Regions from separate parts of the Paenibacillus sp. ALJ109b genome, predicted to be linked through region 3. Evidence: predicted binding sites of a transcription regulator. Region 3 holds the regulator's gene; each other region holds the start of a gene.
What was found. The regulator Rex, encoded in region 3, represses fermentation and respiration genes when NADH is low (regulators of the CRP and FNR family bind a similar motif). The targets are predictions, from matches to a motif close to TTGTGAAATATTTCACAA.

Region 1 (3,822 bases), on a different contig from region 3:
CCTGGTGTTGGTGAAGACGACAGCATCCAATGGAATTTCACCAAGTTCCTCGTGAATCGTGAAGGTGAAGTTGTAGGGCGTGTTGAACCAAAAGAATCCCCTGAAGCCATGACTGCAGAGATCGAAAAGCTGCTTGGCGTATAAAATGAATGATAAAGCCTGTTTCCAGTATTGGAGGACAGGCTTTTTTTGATCCAATTTTCCAGCGCATTCCTCTTCGTATACGGCCTTCATCCGTAGTTACGGCGCTTATTGGGAGCATAAATCAGCCACTAGCGGGGAAAACTGAAGTTATTAAAGATGAGTCGATAACTCGCTTGCTCGTAAAGAAAACCCCTTCGACCAAAATTTATTTTGATTAACCTCTTGCAATGTGAAAAATATCACATTATAATGAGTGTATAAAGTGAAATAAATCACATAACACCATTCTCATAGTAGTGAATTTTTTCACAACTACAATGACGTTAAATTCAATATCTTATTTATATATTTCGAGGAGGAACTTTTTATGAAAATCGCAGTTATCGGATGTACACACGCAGGAACCGCAGCTATCGTTAACACCGCCAAGTTGTACCCGGATGCTACCATCACGGTGTATGAGCGCAATGACAATATCTCCTTCTTATCATGCGGCATTGCGCTATATGTGGGGGGCGTGGTTAAAGATCCTGACGGACTGTTCTACTCTTCGCCAGATCAACTGGCCGAGCTAGGCGTCGTTACCAAAATGCTGCATGAAGTAACTGCAGTGGATACGGCGGGCCATACACTTCAGGCTAAAAACCTGAAAACCGGGGAAGAATTTGAAGATACCTTTGACAAGTTGATTGTAACCACAGGTTCATGGCCTGTCGTACCGAAGCTGGAAGGCATCGAGATGGATAACATTTTACTTTGCAAAAACTACAACCATTCCAACACGATTATTGAGAAAGCTAAACATGCCAAACGTATTACCGTGGTAGGAGCAGGTTATATCGGCATTGAACTGGTGGAGGCTTTCCAAATGAACGGCAAGGAAGTTACACTGATTGATAGCGTGGATCGGATTTTGAATAAATATCTCGACCCCGAGTTCACGGATGCCATTGAAGAAACGTTAACTGGACACGGCATCAAGCTGGCACTGGGCCAAACTGTACAGAAATTTACCGGAGAGAATGGCAAAGTGAACAAGGTCATTACATCCAAAGGAGAGTTCGATACAGACCTCGTTATTCTGTGCATTGGTTTCCGTCCAAATACCGAGCTGCTCAAAGGCCAAGTGGATATGCTGCCAAACGGCGCAATCATCGTGGATAAATATATGCAAACCAGTCAAAAAGACGTCTTCGCTGCTGGAGACAGCTGTGCAATTCATTACAACCCAACCGGCAAGGCAGCGTACATTCCACTGGCAACCAATGCAGTGCGGATGGGAACACTCGTAGCACGGAACTTGGTTCGTCCTACGACACGATATATGGGTACACAAGGCACATCAGGAATTAAAATTTATGAGCAAAATATTGCAGGTACAGGTCTGACGGAAGCATCTGCTGCGGATGAGGGTCTGGTGGTTGAAGCTGTAACGCTTGAAGATGCTTACCGTCCAGAGTTCATGCCAACGGCAGAGAAGCTGCTGCTCAAAGTAATCTATGAACAGGCTACGCGCCGCATTGTTGGTGCGCAGGTCATGTCACAAGCTGATCTGACACAGTCGATTAATACGATCTCTGTCTGCATCCAGAACAACATGACGGTAGATGAGCTGGCCTTCATCGACTTCTTCTTCCAACCACACTACAACAAACCGTGGAACTTCCTGAACTCGGCTGGTCTTCAGGCGTTGCCTCCAGTAGAAGTAAAAACACCAGCGATGGTATAACCATAATATCTGAGAACTGCCGCATTCATTATGCGGCAGTTCTTTTTTTTATTTTTCTGCACATCAAGCAACATACAACGGAAATATTAAAATGTAGTTTTCAGACTTTGTGATAAAAGTAACAAACCTCTTGAAACCTTCGCGATACAATGAACATATCAACAAAACAGGTTGAATTATGATGTTCATGAACTGTGAAGGAGAGGATCGTTATGGCAGCAAAAACACCTCTTGAGGTTGCACAATATACGGCGTATACGGGGATGAAGAAAGCTCAAAATCCGGTGTCCTCCGTATTGATACTCAGTTTTCTGGCAGGTGCTTTTATTGCGCTTGGATTTCTGCTGGATATTCGGGTCATTGCTTCTGCTCCGGCCGAGTGGGGCAGCTTGGTTAATCTGATTGGTGCAGCAGTGTTCCCGGTAGGTTTAATATTGGTGCTGATTGGCGGTGGGGAACTGCTGACAGGCAATATGATGGCCGTCCCACTTGCGACGATTGCACGTAAACTGTCCACGGGCAACATGTTGAAGAATCTCACCTTAGTGACGATAGGTAATTTCCTTGGAGCGCTCTTTGTGGCCTATGCATTTGGGCATGTGCTCGGTCTGACGGCAGAAGGTGCCTATTTGACCAAAGTAGTGGATATGGCTGGACACAAGCTGGACGACAGCTTCCTTCAGGCTTTTATATCCGGGATCGGGTGTAACTGGCTGGTAGCTCTCGCAGTATGGCTGTCCTACGCATCGGATACGATGAGTGGAAAAGTACTGGGCATTTGGTTCCCAACGATGGCCTTTGTAGCTATTGGATTCCAGCACGTTGTCGCCAACATGTTCCTGATTCCTGCGGCGATCTTCGAAGGGCATTATTCGTGGGGGCAATACATCATGAATTTCATTCCGGTATGGCTTGGCAACCTGACGGGAGGGGCGCTGTTTGTGGCGGTTGCTTACTGGATGGTGTACCTGCGCAAGCATGAGCCGGAAGTGAAGCCTGAGGTGGCAATGGCGGTGGCCCAGCCTGTGGAGACAGAAGCCAGACCGATGTGGAGCAAGCAGGCGTAGCAGCATTTTTCCGAGTAATAGAGTAGCGTTGTAACCGTGGTACAAGTGCGAAAACGAGTGAAAAGACAAGTCAAAGTAAACAGGAGAGGCGATTCTGATCTCGTTCAAGTCATGGCTCTCTGCTGTGATGGGCGGAAGAGGAATCGCCTTTTTTAATGTAAAAATATGCACGCAAAATAAATTCGCCATGACAAGGTTCGGGGGAACGAAACCTGTTCATGGCGAATTTCGGGAGTGGTCCATGATATGGCATGAGGAGGAAGTGGGGAAACACTAGCCTAATGCCTTATTTTTAATTTACCCTTGAATTTCGAGAATGAATCAAAGGGGAAAAGATTTTTTTAAAAAAAATTCGGAGCGGTTGTGGCAGTAAAAAAAGACTGTTCTCTTTACGCGATTACCATGAAGAAGATATGATATGAGGATAGCTTTGAAGGGGGAGGAACTTGTATATGATCGATCAGGAGAATGGCGTATTCCCGGCAGTTTGCCCGCTCGATTGTCCGGATACTTGCGGCCTGCTGCTTCATAAGGAGAACGGTAAGATCGTGAAGGTAGCGGGCAATCCGGACCATCCGATTACAAAAGGTGCCATCTGTAACAAGGTTCGAAATATGACGGAGCGAGTGTATCACCCCGAGCGGCTGCAATATCCGATGCGACGCATCGGAGCCAAGGGCGATGGCCAGTTCGAGCGAATCAGTTGGGACGAAGCCATCGGCGAGATTACGGCGAGATTCAGTTCGCTGGCAGCTACCTACGGACCGGAGAGCATCCTGCCCTACAGCTTCTATGGAAACATGGGCATTCTTGGTGTGGACGGCATGGATCGTCGATTTTTCAATGCGCTAGGTGCGAGCATGCTCGAACAGACCATCTGTA
Region 2 (3,822 bases), on a different contig from region 3:
TTCATCCACATGAGTATCTGGTGCAATCATACCAAGGTAATAGTTAATGGCCGGGCGGCATTTGGAACACCCTTCGGGTTGATTCCAACCCAGAACATGCATGACCTCTTTGGTCGTTTGCAATCCTTTTTGTCTAATCTCCGATACGATCTCATCCCGGCTGAGGAAGGTGCAAGCGCAGATTCCCTGTTTGGCACCCGCTGTAAAGTTGTCTCCAAGCACATATTGCAAAATCTGTTCAACAACCGGTTTACAGCCGCCACAAGAGCGGGTTGCACCCGTACAGGCTTTTATTTCGTCTACGCTGGTCAATCCCTCATTCGTAATGGCATCGACAATGGTTCCTTTGGTTACTCCGTTACATCCACAGACAATTTCGTCTTCAGCCATGGTTTCCACGGATGTGGCTTTTTTGTGCCCACCGCAGCCTGTACCCATCAGTGAAGCATACAGTTCATCTGTCATCTCAGCCTGTTGTTTAATCAATTTCTGTAATTCGGCAGAATCCGTAATATCACCAAAAAGTACAGCGCCAACTATGATATTATCCCGAAGCAGAATTTTTTTGTATGTGCGTTTCCAGTCGTCTTTATGTGCAATGACCGTATGTTCGGGACTGTCGATAAATTCACCGGTTGAAAAGACGTCTACGCCCGAAATTTTCAATTTAGTGGATACCACAGAACCTTCATAGGGAGCTGTATCAACACCGCATATATGTTTGGCCAGAATCATGCCCTGTTCAAATAGTGGGGCAACGAGGCCGTAGCATACACCGCGATGTTCGGTACATTCTCCGACGGAATACACGTTATTTAGTGACGTCTGCATATAGTCATCCACTACAATGCCGCGGTTAACTTCCAGGCCACTTTCCCGGGCTACACCCGTATTGGGTTTGATGCCTACGGCCATGACAACAAAATCGGTGTTCAGCACGGAATCGTCCGCAAAACGAATACCTTCTACCCGTTCGCCACCAAGAAGCTCTGCGGTTTGTGTGCCCATCTTGAACCGGATGCCCTGACGCTCAAGTTCGGCTTTTAACATCGCGGACGCCTGAGGGTCAAGCTGGCGTTCCATCAAATCCTCCATCAGATGCACGACTGTAACTTCCATGCCGAGCTGGACCAAGCCTTTGGCAGCTTCGAGGCCGAGAAGACCTCCTCCAATGACAGCCGCTTTTTTATATTGTTTCGCTGCTTCCAGCATGACGTTACAATCCGCTATATCCCTGAAGCCAACTACTCCTTGTTTGTCATGACCCGGTACAGGAAGAATGAAAGAGCTGGAGCCGGTTGCGATGATGACTTTATCGTAAGGGAAGCGTAAGCCTTCCGCAGTTACAACTTCATGGCTCTTGGAATCAATCCGTGTTATGGTTGTACCCGTATGGAGGGTGATACCATAATCCTCATACCAATGCAGATCATTGAGCACAATATCATCAACTGTTTTGCTTCCTTCCAATACATAGGACAGCATTATCCGATTGTAATTGGGATAGGGCTCTGTGCCAAAGACGGTAATTTCAAACTTTGAACTCAATTTCAAAATTTGTTCAACTGTACTTATGCCTGCCATACCATTACCGATGATAACCAGTTTTTCTTTATTTCCGTTCATGGTTGTATGCCTCCTTTAGTGGACACTTTACGTTACCAGCATTTTTAGTGGATTATATTTAAATCATACCGTTCAATGTTGACATTATATGTGATTAATTTCACTAATAATGATAATAAAGCAGGCTTGTTCAGAATATCTATAGTAAAGGTGCGCAGGAGTATTCGATGGAGGAAGAATATAATTGAAATAAGAAATGCGAACTATTGTTCTTATATAGTTTTCGTTGTAAAATCTGGAGTGGACGGTTTATGTTCCCTATTTCTTCGAAAGGAAGTTTTTGCACCATGATGGGAAGATCCCACCTGATTATCGGGACCACTGTATCCCTCTCTGTTCTGCAATTGGCCGGTATGCCTGTGACTGCACCGGCGGTTACCGTGGCTCTGATCGGTTCGCTGCTGCCAGACATTGATGAGCCGAATTCGCTATTGGTATCCAAAGCATTGCCGAACAGCCTCATTCGGCTGTTACAGACAATCCTGCTGCCTGTCGCTGTATTTGTGTACTTCTATGTTCAGGCGAAACCATGGAATCTGCTGCTCGCCATTTTGATTGCGATGGTATCATTCCTGCCGTCGCGTTCTCTGCGCAAAGTGTTGATGTTTGCAATCGGATTGGGACTTGTATTCTATGGGCATGCCTTCGCACCATGGAATCTAATTGCTGGCAGTCTGTTAATGCTCTGTACCACGTTAACCCACAGGGGATTGACACACACATTATATGGAACCGCCGTATGGACTGGGTTGCTCTACAGTACAACTCATTTGCAGGGGCCAGAGATCTGGGTAGCCGGAGGTACAGCCTATGTCATGCATCTATTGGCAGATTCGTTGACGAATCGCGGCATTCGTCCACTGCCACCACTTAAGTGGCGTATAAGGATTAATCTCATGAGTACGGGCACGAAACATGGGGCCGTTGTGGAAAATGTGTGCATTGTGCTGGCTCTTATTGTGGCCTGGATTGCATTCTCCCCTTTATTTCTGTAATTTCAAAAAAAAACGCCAGTCCACAACTATGGGACTGGCGTTTTGTAGTTATTTCTTTAATTAATGATAGCCTATTGATTAGGACGACGATGGTGAATCGGTCAGTCCATCAATATCTGTAGAACCAAATACAAACAACACAACAAGAATGACTACAATTAGCAGTTCGGCGAAGCCCGTGCCGTCAAAATCAGACATCATTCCAACCTCATTCCATTCAGGAATTTATTCTTTTCTGAAAAGCCCGTATAACATCATCCAGAGTCACGTCGCCGATTTCGTCAAGAAATTGGACTAATTTATCTGCATTCGACGGTGTAATATTTTTAAGTGTTTTATACTGTCCAACTAGCTCAACGACAAGTGTGGCTTCTCGAAACAACGTAACGGCATCCACTCTTAATTTACCGCTTACGAGCAATGCTGCAACGATAATTTCCAGGTTTTTTCCTTTTAGGTTGCCGTTGAGAAGGGTATTTGCAGCATTTGTTTTTTTGGAACCTTTATTTGATTTTCCATTCCTTCCCACTGCCATAACAGGTCCCCCACTGCTTGGTGTTTAGTGCTTCTTCCGTTGTTGTATCTTATGTATCTTTTCTATAAATGTTCTAGCTATTAAACTAGTTGCACCAAAAAAAGAGACACCCTGATGACCAGGATATCTCTTGAACTTATTAATTTAAATGAAGTTAAGCAATGAAGCAAATGTAGCTCAAGATTCTGCTTTGAATCTAAAGTTACGCGTTTCCGATAATTGTGTTCAGTGTAGTCTGATCCAGACCCTTTACCAACTTCACGAGCAACTCTTTTGCCGCATCATAGTCATCCGTATGAATAATGGAAGAAGAAGTATGAATGTAGCGGGCGCAGATGCCAATTACCGTGGAAGGTACACCGATACCGCTCAAATGTACCGCTCCGGCATCCGTACCACCAGGGGAGATGAAATATTGCATTTTGATCTGATTGGATGATGCTGTGTCCTGAACATATTCAACAATACCGCGATGGGTGAACATACCCGGGTCGAAGATACGCAGTAAAGCGCCTTGTCCAATATGTCCGAATGACTGTTTGTCTCCTGTCATATCATTCGCAGCACTGCAGTCCAGTGCAAAGAAAATATCCGGTTCAATCAGATTGGCCGCCGTGCGTGCACCGCGTAGCCCCAATTCTTCTTGGACTGTTGCACCGCAATAGA
Region 3 (3,822 bases):
TAATAGTTGTGAGTATCATCGTTGTAATACACTTGCCATACATAGATTCCATTCACAACGCCTGGCATGATTCGCTTGATCTCCCCACCCGGAACTTCAGAGCTGAACCGATTTCGAATCTGAGCTTCATTCATGCCATTCTTCAACAATTCACCGTGTACTGCATTGGCTCCCGTCACCGGTTTGTTATTCTCATCAAACTTGATCCACACCATGACATCCTGATTATCCTTATTTTTGCCGATCAGGGTCCAGTATATGTTGTCTCCGCCGTCTTTCTGCCCCCAGACATACTTACGCAGCTCTTCGTGGGACGTAATCCCCAGCTGTTCCTGGGCCGCCTGTATGGCCAACGCCTCTTCCTTGCGCTGATCCTGGGTAACATAGACATAATAACGCTGAAGTCCAAACAGAATCAGAACCAGGAGCAGCAGCGAAATCCATATCCACTTCTTTTTTTTCTTCAAAAGCCGAACTTCCTTTCCCTATGACGATGCGGTCCTTGTAATTATCGGGCAAGCAAACTGTCAAATGCCAGCTGAGACTCACGCAGAATGCGCTCTTCATCCATTGTAAGACATTCGCCATGTTTAACCACTTGTTTACCATCCACCCACACATGCTCCACATCTTTGGCAGATGCCGAGTAGACCGTATGGGAAATCAGATCCGTATGCGGATAGAAATGGGCTTGTTCGATGTTCAACGCGATGAAGTCAGCCTTCATGCCAACTTGCAGAGCGCCTGTGTTGTTCAGGAATATGGATTTGGCACCATATGAAGTTCCAAGCAGAAGTGCTTCCCCCGCCGGCACTGCAGTAGGGTCACCAGACACACCTTTATGAATCAACGCAGCCAATCTCATCTCTTCAAACATATCCAGGTTATTGTTACTTGCTGGTCCGTCTGTTCCCAAGGATACGGTCACACCTGCTTTCAACAGATCAGGTACTCGTGCAACACCCGAAGCCAATTTCAGGTTACTGCCTGGATTGTGGGAAACTGCTACATCATGCTTTGCGAGAATCTCGATCTCTTCATCATTCAGATGTACCGCATGTGCAACCAAAGATGGACGGGAGAAAAATCCTAGTTTCTCCAGATGTGCAACCGGACGCAGTCCGTAATCAGCCACGTTCTGTTCCACTTCGCGAAGCGTTTCAGACATATGCGTATGCAAAGGCAGATTCAGGTCATGAGCAACCTGTACCAGCTTCTCTATGTAATCCGGAGGGCAAGTGTAAGGGGCGTGTGGAGAGATTACGGTTGTAATTCTTCCGTCTGCCTGTCCATTCCATTGACGAGCAAATGCTGCGGACTCTTCCAGCTTACGCAGTTGTTCTTCTTCTGAGCAAAGTCCGATTACCCCACGTGCCAGAGCAGCCCGAACGCCGGATTGTTCCACCACTTTCGCGACCTGATCCATATGATCATACATATCCAGGAAAGATGTTGTTCCGCCTTTCAACATTTCAAGAACGGATAGTGATGTGCCCCAATATACGTCTTCAGACGTCATTTTGGCTTCCATTGGCCACATTTTCTCCTGCAACCATACTTGTAACGCCAGATCGTCTCCATGGCCTCTCAAAAGCGACATGGCCGCGTGACCATGCGTATTGATCAGACCCGGCAAGAAGAACAGTCCTTTTCCGTCCACCTTTGTCAGACTTTCGTCTCCTTCCGGCAATGTCTCACCAATATGCACAATCTTGTCATTCTCAACAACCATAAAACCTTGAACCACTTTCCAATTCGTACCCTCACTCACGGCAAATTTGCCGTTGTGAATTACCCATCTATTTGTCGTCATCTTCCTCGTCGTCCTTTCCATTCTCCAAGTAATAAGCCAGGCTAAGTAGATCCGTCGTAAAATCGGCATGATGAATACGAATATGCGGCGGGGTCTTCAGGATCGTTGGTGCAAAGTTCAGAATCGCTTCAATTCCTGACTCAATCAGCTGATCTGCAACATTTTGGGCTTCCGTATCCGGAACCGTGATAATACCTATACGAATGTTATCTTTTTTGACCGAATCCGTTAATTCATTCATCGGTTGTACCGTCAAACTGTTGATTTGGCTCCCAATCTTCGGACCGTAGGCATCAAATACAGCGACAATCTTCATGTTGTCTTTGAGATAGGCATTGTAATTGGACAAGGCATGTCCCAAATTACCTGCTCCGACAAGAGCTACATTGATCTGCTGGTCTATTTTTAAAATATGGCGGATTTTCTCAATGAGATATGATACGTCATACCCGATCCCTTTACGACCAAAGTCACCGAAGTAAGCCAGGTCTTTACGAATCTGGGCAGGATTCAAATCCAGCCTCAATCCAAGTTCTTGTGAAGAGACCGTATTGACTTCACGCTGATGCAGTTCATTCAAATAACGCAAGTAAACAGGTAATCTACGCACCACGGCTTCCGAAATTTTATCTGATTTCATTCATTGCTCCCCCTTACAAAGGCCACGATAGATAGATGAAAAAGATGAGCACCCTGTCTAAAACGAGCAAAAAGATTACTGAGTTAAACAGGATGCTCATTGTTATATAATGGATAATTGCTTTAATTCCTTTAATTGCTTTACTCGCATATCCATGAAACGAATAAATCATATTACTTAATTTTACCGCCAACCACTGGCGTCTTGCAATAATGGAAGCTACAGAGCGATCTGTTATTGTTGCTCTTCGGTCGGTCTCTCGAGCCATTCCGAAATGCGTGGAACCATCTGTTCTGTGAGCATGTGCTCCATTTTGGGACCAGGTAATGAATATAAAAAGTACTTGCCATAATATGCTTCAATAACGCGTGTATCGTATACAATCACAATGCCTCTGTCTTTGCCTGTACGAACCAGTCTGCCAAATCCCTGTTTGAAACGGATGACGGCTTGTGGCACGGACAGCTTCATAAACGGGTTTTTCTTCTGCTGCTGCAAAAGCTCGCTCTTCGCTTCGACTAATGGATGATTCGGTGGCTGGAACGGCAGTCTGACAATCGCGAGACAAGTCAGAGCCTCTCCTGGAATGTCCACCCCTTCCCAGAAGCTGCTTGTGCCAAGAAGCACCGTTGCTTTCGCATCTTGGAAGCGGCGTGTAAGCTTGGAACGGCTGCCACTGTCCACCCCTTGCCCAAGCAAAGAGATATCATTGCCTGACAAGGCCTCCTTAAGTGGGTCATAGACCTGGCGCAGCATGCGATAGGAGGTGAACAACACCATCATACGTCCACGAGTGGCAATAGCCGTTTCCGCGAGGGAGTGCACGAGCATATCCACAAAGTGGGCATCGCCTACACTGCCCTTCACGCTTGGGAAATCACGCGGAATGACGAGCAGCGCCTGTTCTCGATAATTGAACGGTGACGGCAACATGGACGTTAACAAACGGTTATTCTCGGCAGCTTCCTGCAAACCCAGCTGTTCGATCATGAATTGAAATGACTTGTCAACGGAGAGCGTAGCCGATGTAAGCACAACGCTTTTCTTTTTATCAAAGAACATATCCTTCAATTGTGCACTGACATCGACAGGAACAGCATAGAGCTGAAGTGATTTACTGCGGAATTGGCCGCTGGCCTCCATCCAGTACACGGTGTTGGCATCATCCATCCGCATGAAGAAACGCAGATTATCCTTAATCGTTGCCAAGTCCTTGAGCAGACCTGAGATATCCGTAATCAGACTATCGGACTGATAATCATCCTGATCTTCTTTCACTTCAAGCAGCAGCTTGTCGCCTTTACGAATCAAATCACCTAGAGTGACATAGATTTGGTTTTCAGCATCCTGCAATTCCTGCCATTTGGCT
Region 4 (3,822 bases), on a different contig from region 3:
ATAGGCAGGTGAATCATCCTCAGCAATAACCGCAGCAATGCCCCCCTGCGCATACCGGGTGTTACTTTCCAGTAACGACTTCTTCGTGATCATCAACACACTGCGTTGTTCACTCGCCTTGATCGCAGTAAACAAACCAGCAATGCCCGAACCAATAACCAGCACATCCGTCTCCACCATCGGCAGCGCGGACAGATCAAAATCCACTAAATATTGCGGTATCATGTTATTTCACCTGTCTTGGAGCAAGAGTAGCGCATGCTACTTCACCAGTAACATGCGCTCTAGTGATTCTCTGGCTTTGTCGGCAACGGCTGGAGGCACGTAAATTTGTGGCTTCATCGTTTCCAGGCATTTAACCAGCTTTTTCAAATTATTGACTTTCATGTTCGGACATACGAGAAACTTGGTAGCAAAGTGGAATTGTTTATCCGGGCTATCGAGACGCAGTTGGTATCCTGTACCATCCTCAGTACCTACGATAAACTCTTTAGCGGACGAATTCTTACAATATTCCAGAATGGCGGTTGTGCTGCCTACGAAGTCACCCATCTCTACAACCTCAGGACGACATTCCGGGTGAACAACGAACTCGGCATTTGGATGCTTCGCTCTCATCTCAACCACGTCTTTGACCGTCAGCATATCATGGGTATTGCAGTAACCTTCCCAGATAATCATTTTCTTGTCTGTATGTTGTTGCACATAATGTCCCAGATTTTTATCCGGTACCCAGATGATTTCATCGGAATCAACAGATTGAATGACTCTGACAGCATTGGCCGATGTACAACAGATGTCGGTCTCTGCCTTGATCTCAGCTGAGGAATTGATGTACGTTACAACTTTGGCATTCGGGTGCTGTGCTTTCAATTTACGTAAGCCTTCAACGTTCACCATATCTGCCATTGGGCAGCCTGCACGCTCGTCGGGGATGATAACCGTTTTGTTAGGGGCAAGAATTTTAGCGCTTTCACCCATAAAATGAACCCCGCAGAAAACGATAACATCCGCATCGGTTTGTGCCGCCTTCTGAGCCAGCAAAAACGAATCTCCCCGGAAATCAGCGACCTCTTGTACCTCGTCACGTTGATAATAATGGGCAAGAATAATGGCATTACGTTCCTTCTTCAACTCCATCAGCCGCTCGCGCAGCTCCCGGTTCATCTCAGCCTTGCGCTCTAAAGCCAGAGCTTCCACCTGTGATCCTCTCCTTATCGGGACAGCCTTATACGCTGTTTCATATGGCAAATCCAAGTCGTTATTTTCGCTTGAGAAACGAATCACAAGCGGTTTAACACCTAATGTACACAACGTTCACGACTCTGTCAATAAATGAAAACGCCCCAGAACAAGGGCATAACCACCCATTTCCTACGTAGTTCGCCCTAAAGCTCCCGGTTATCATTATCTATACAATTTGAAGGATACATAAAAAAAGAGAGCCCGAAGGCTCTCCTTGTCATCTGCCACTACAGACAAATGGTGTTATAAATTAAGACGTTGGTTTCGTTCCACCATCATCCGGGTCATTGCTGTTTCCTTTGTCCAGATTCGGAGCTTCGTTAGGAATATCTCCGGCTGGCGGTTCAGGCGTTTCATCTTTGCCTTGGATACGGACGCGTACATCACCGATGTTGTCGATGATCGCTTCTCCGCCTTCGCTAGGCGTACCTTCTCCATCGTTGCTGTTCTCATCTTTTGGAGTCAGGGCACCTGTCTCGATCAATTGCTTGATCTGATCCATTTCCAATGTCTCCACTTCCAGCAACGTGTTCGCGATCAGATGCACTTCTTTGGAATGTTTAACGAGCAAGTCTTTACACTTCTCATAGCATTCGTTGATAAAGCGTTGCATTTCCTGATCGATCTCGTAAGCAATGGAATCTGAGTAATTCTGTTCATGACCGATATCACGACCCAGGAATACCTGTCCCTGCGAACTACCGAACTGCATAGGTCCCAGCTTCTCACTCATACCGTACTCCATAACCATGCTACGGACGATACCCGTCGCTTGTTGGAAGTCACTGTATGCACCCGTACCGATTTCACCGATAAACAGTTCTTCGGAAACACGGCCGCCAAGGAGTCCAGTAATTTTGTCCAGCAATTCTTGCTTGGTAACAAGCATACGATCTTCTTTTGGCAACATGATTACATATCCACCCGCACGTCCGCGCGGAATAATGGTAACTTTATGTACCATATCGGCATGTTCCAGGAAGTAGCCTACAATGGTATGACCTGCTTCGTGATAAGCAACAATACGTTTTTCACGGTCACTGATAACACGGCTTTTCTTCTCCGTACCAACAATGACACGGTCAATCGCTTCGTCTACCTCACGCATGGAAATATCTCTGCGATTACGACGTGCCGCAAGCAATGCCGCTTCGTTCAAGAGATTTTCCAGATCCGCACCGGAGAAGCCTGTTGTACGCTTCGCAATAATGTCCAGCTTCACATCTTTGGTGAGTGGTTTGTTGCGTGAGTGTACTTTCAGAACCGCTTCACGACCTCTCACGTCAGGGCGATCAACCGTGATTTGACGGTCAAAACGTCCTGGACGCAGCAAGGCAGGGTCCAGAATATCAGCACGGTTCGTTGCAGCAACGATGATAATACCTTCATTGGCTCCGAATCCGTCCATTTCAACGAGCAACTGGTTGAGTGTTTGTTCACGTTCGTCGTGACCACCACCAAGACCAGCACCACGCTGACGTCCTACAGCATCAATCTCATCAATAAAGATAATACATGGGGCGTTTTTCTTCGCATTTTCAAACAAGTCACGTACACGAGATGCACCGACACCGACGAACATTTCAACGAAGTCAGAACCGGAAATACTGAAGAATGGTACACCCGCTTCACCGGCAACAGCACGAGCGAGCAAGGTTTTACCTGTACCCGGAGGACCTACAAGCAATACGCCTTTAGGAATCCGTGCACCTACTGCTGCGAATTTACGAGGGTCTTTGAGGAAGTCCACGACTTCAACAAGCTCCTGTTTCTCTTCGTCAGCACCCGCAACATCTTCAAACGTAACCCGTTTCTTCTCTTCGTTATAGAGACGAGCACGGCTTTTACCAAAGTTCATTACTTTACCGCCGCCGCCTTGAGCCTGATTAAACAGGAAGAAGAACAGCAGAAACATAATGATCAAAGGAATAAAGGAAGTCAGCAACGTCAACCAGATGCTGTCACCTTTCATAGGTTCCTGATGATATTGGAATTTGTTCGTTTCGCTTGCAGTTACAAGCTCACTAATTGCCTCATCCGTAGGAGGAATATACGTTGAGAAATTTTCTGATTTGGCTCCGTCAGGCGTCTCCCTGTATTGACCGGTCACGAGGTACGTCTGACCGTTGAATTGAACCGTCAATTCAGAGACGTTGTTGGCCTTGATCGCCGCGCGCAACTGATCATATCTAGGATTATCGGTGGCTTCGCCGCCATTGCTGACGAACTGGACTATCCCCACCACAACTAAAAAAAGAATCAAATAAAAACCAGAATTCCGGATGAACCGATTCATCCCCTACCTCCTCTCGAGACACTTTAATTATTTTAACATAGCCCGACATGGCTTCTCAACAGAAGCCACCAACAGATATGGGCTTGGAACTAGCTTAAGCATTAGTTGCTGTAAACTTCCGGTTTCAGAATCCCGATGTAAGGGAGGTTCCGGTACTTCTCGGCATAATCCAGACCATAGCCAACGATGAATGCGTCCGGAATGTCAAAGCCGGTGTAATGAGCTTCAAGTTCGACCTTGCGACCTGAAGGCTTGTCAAATAGCGTAACCACGCGGACGGA

Region 1: G3352_RS16815 (formate/nitrite transporter family protein) is a predicted target of Rex. The motif match lies at 1,981-1,998, and genes of this name have one in related genera.
Region 2: nirB (nitrite reductase large subunit NirB) is a predicted target of Rex. The motif match lies at 1,715-1,732, and genes of this name have one in related genera.
Region 4: nadA (quinolinate synthase NadA) is a predicted target of Rex. The motif match lies at 1,272-1,289, and genes of this name have one in related genera.

The regions. Positions count from the first base shown of each region.
Region 1 is NZ_JAAIFP010000015.1:177,692-181,513, reverse strand. It holds gene G3352_RS16825 (glutathione peroxidase) at 1-144, shown strand, start outside; gene G3352_RS16820 (FAD-dependent oxidoreductase) at 512-1,873, shown strand; gene G3352_RS16815 (formate/nitrite transporter family protein) at 2,086-2,940, shown strand; gene G3352_RS16810 (molybdopterin-containing oxidoreductase family protein) at 3,393-3,822, shown strand, end outside.
Region 2 is NZ_JAAIFP010000033.1:75,737-79,558, forward strand. It holds gene nirB (nitrite reductase large subunit NirB) at 1-1,626, opposite strand, end outside; gene G3352_RS27335 (metal-dependent hydrolase) at 1,914-2,621, shown strand; gene G3352_RS31520 (hypothetical protein) at 2,700-2,822, opposite strand; gene G3352_RS27340 (hypothetical protein) at 2,839-3,156, opposite strand; gene G3352_RS27345 (M42 family metallopeptidase) at 3,359-3,822, opposite strand, start outside.
Region 3 is NZ_JAAIFP010000012.1:68,931-72,752, reverse strand. It holds gene G3352_RS14155 (cell wall elongation regulator TseB-like domain-containing protein) at 1-467, opposite strand, end outside; gene G3352_RS14150 (amidohydrolase) at 509-1,813, opposite strand; gene G3352_RS14145 (redox-sensing transcriptional repressor Rex) at 1,800-2,453, opposite strand; gene dinG (ATP-dependent DNA helicase DinG) at 2,688-3,822, opposite strand, start outside.
Region 4 is NZ_JAAIFP010000037.1:46,767-50,588, reverse strand. It holds gene nadB (L-aspartate oxidase) at 1-225, opposite strand, end outside; gene nadA (quinolinate synthase NadA) at 262-1,200, opposite strand; gene ftsH (ATP-dependent zinc metalloprotease FtsH) at 1,496-3,541, opposite strand; gene hpt (hypoxanthine phosphoribosyltransferase) at 3,643-3,822, opposite strand, start outside.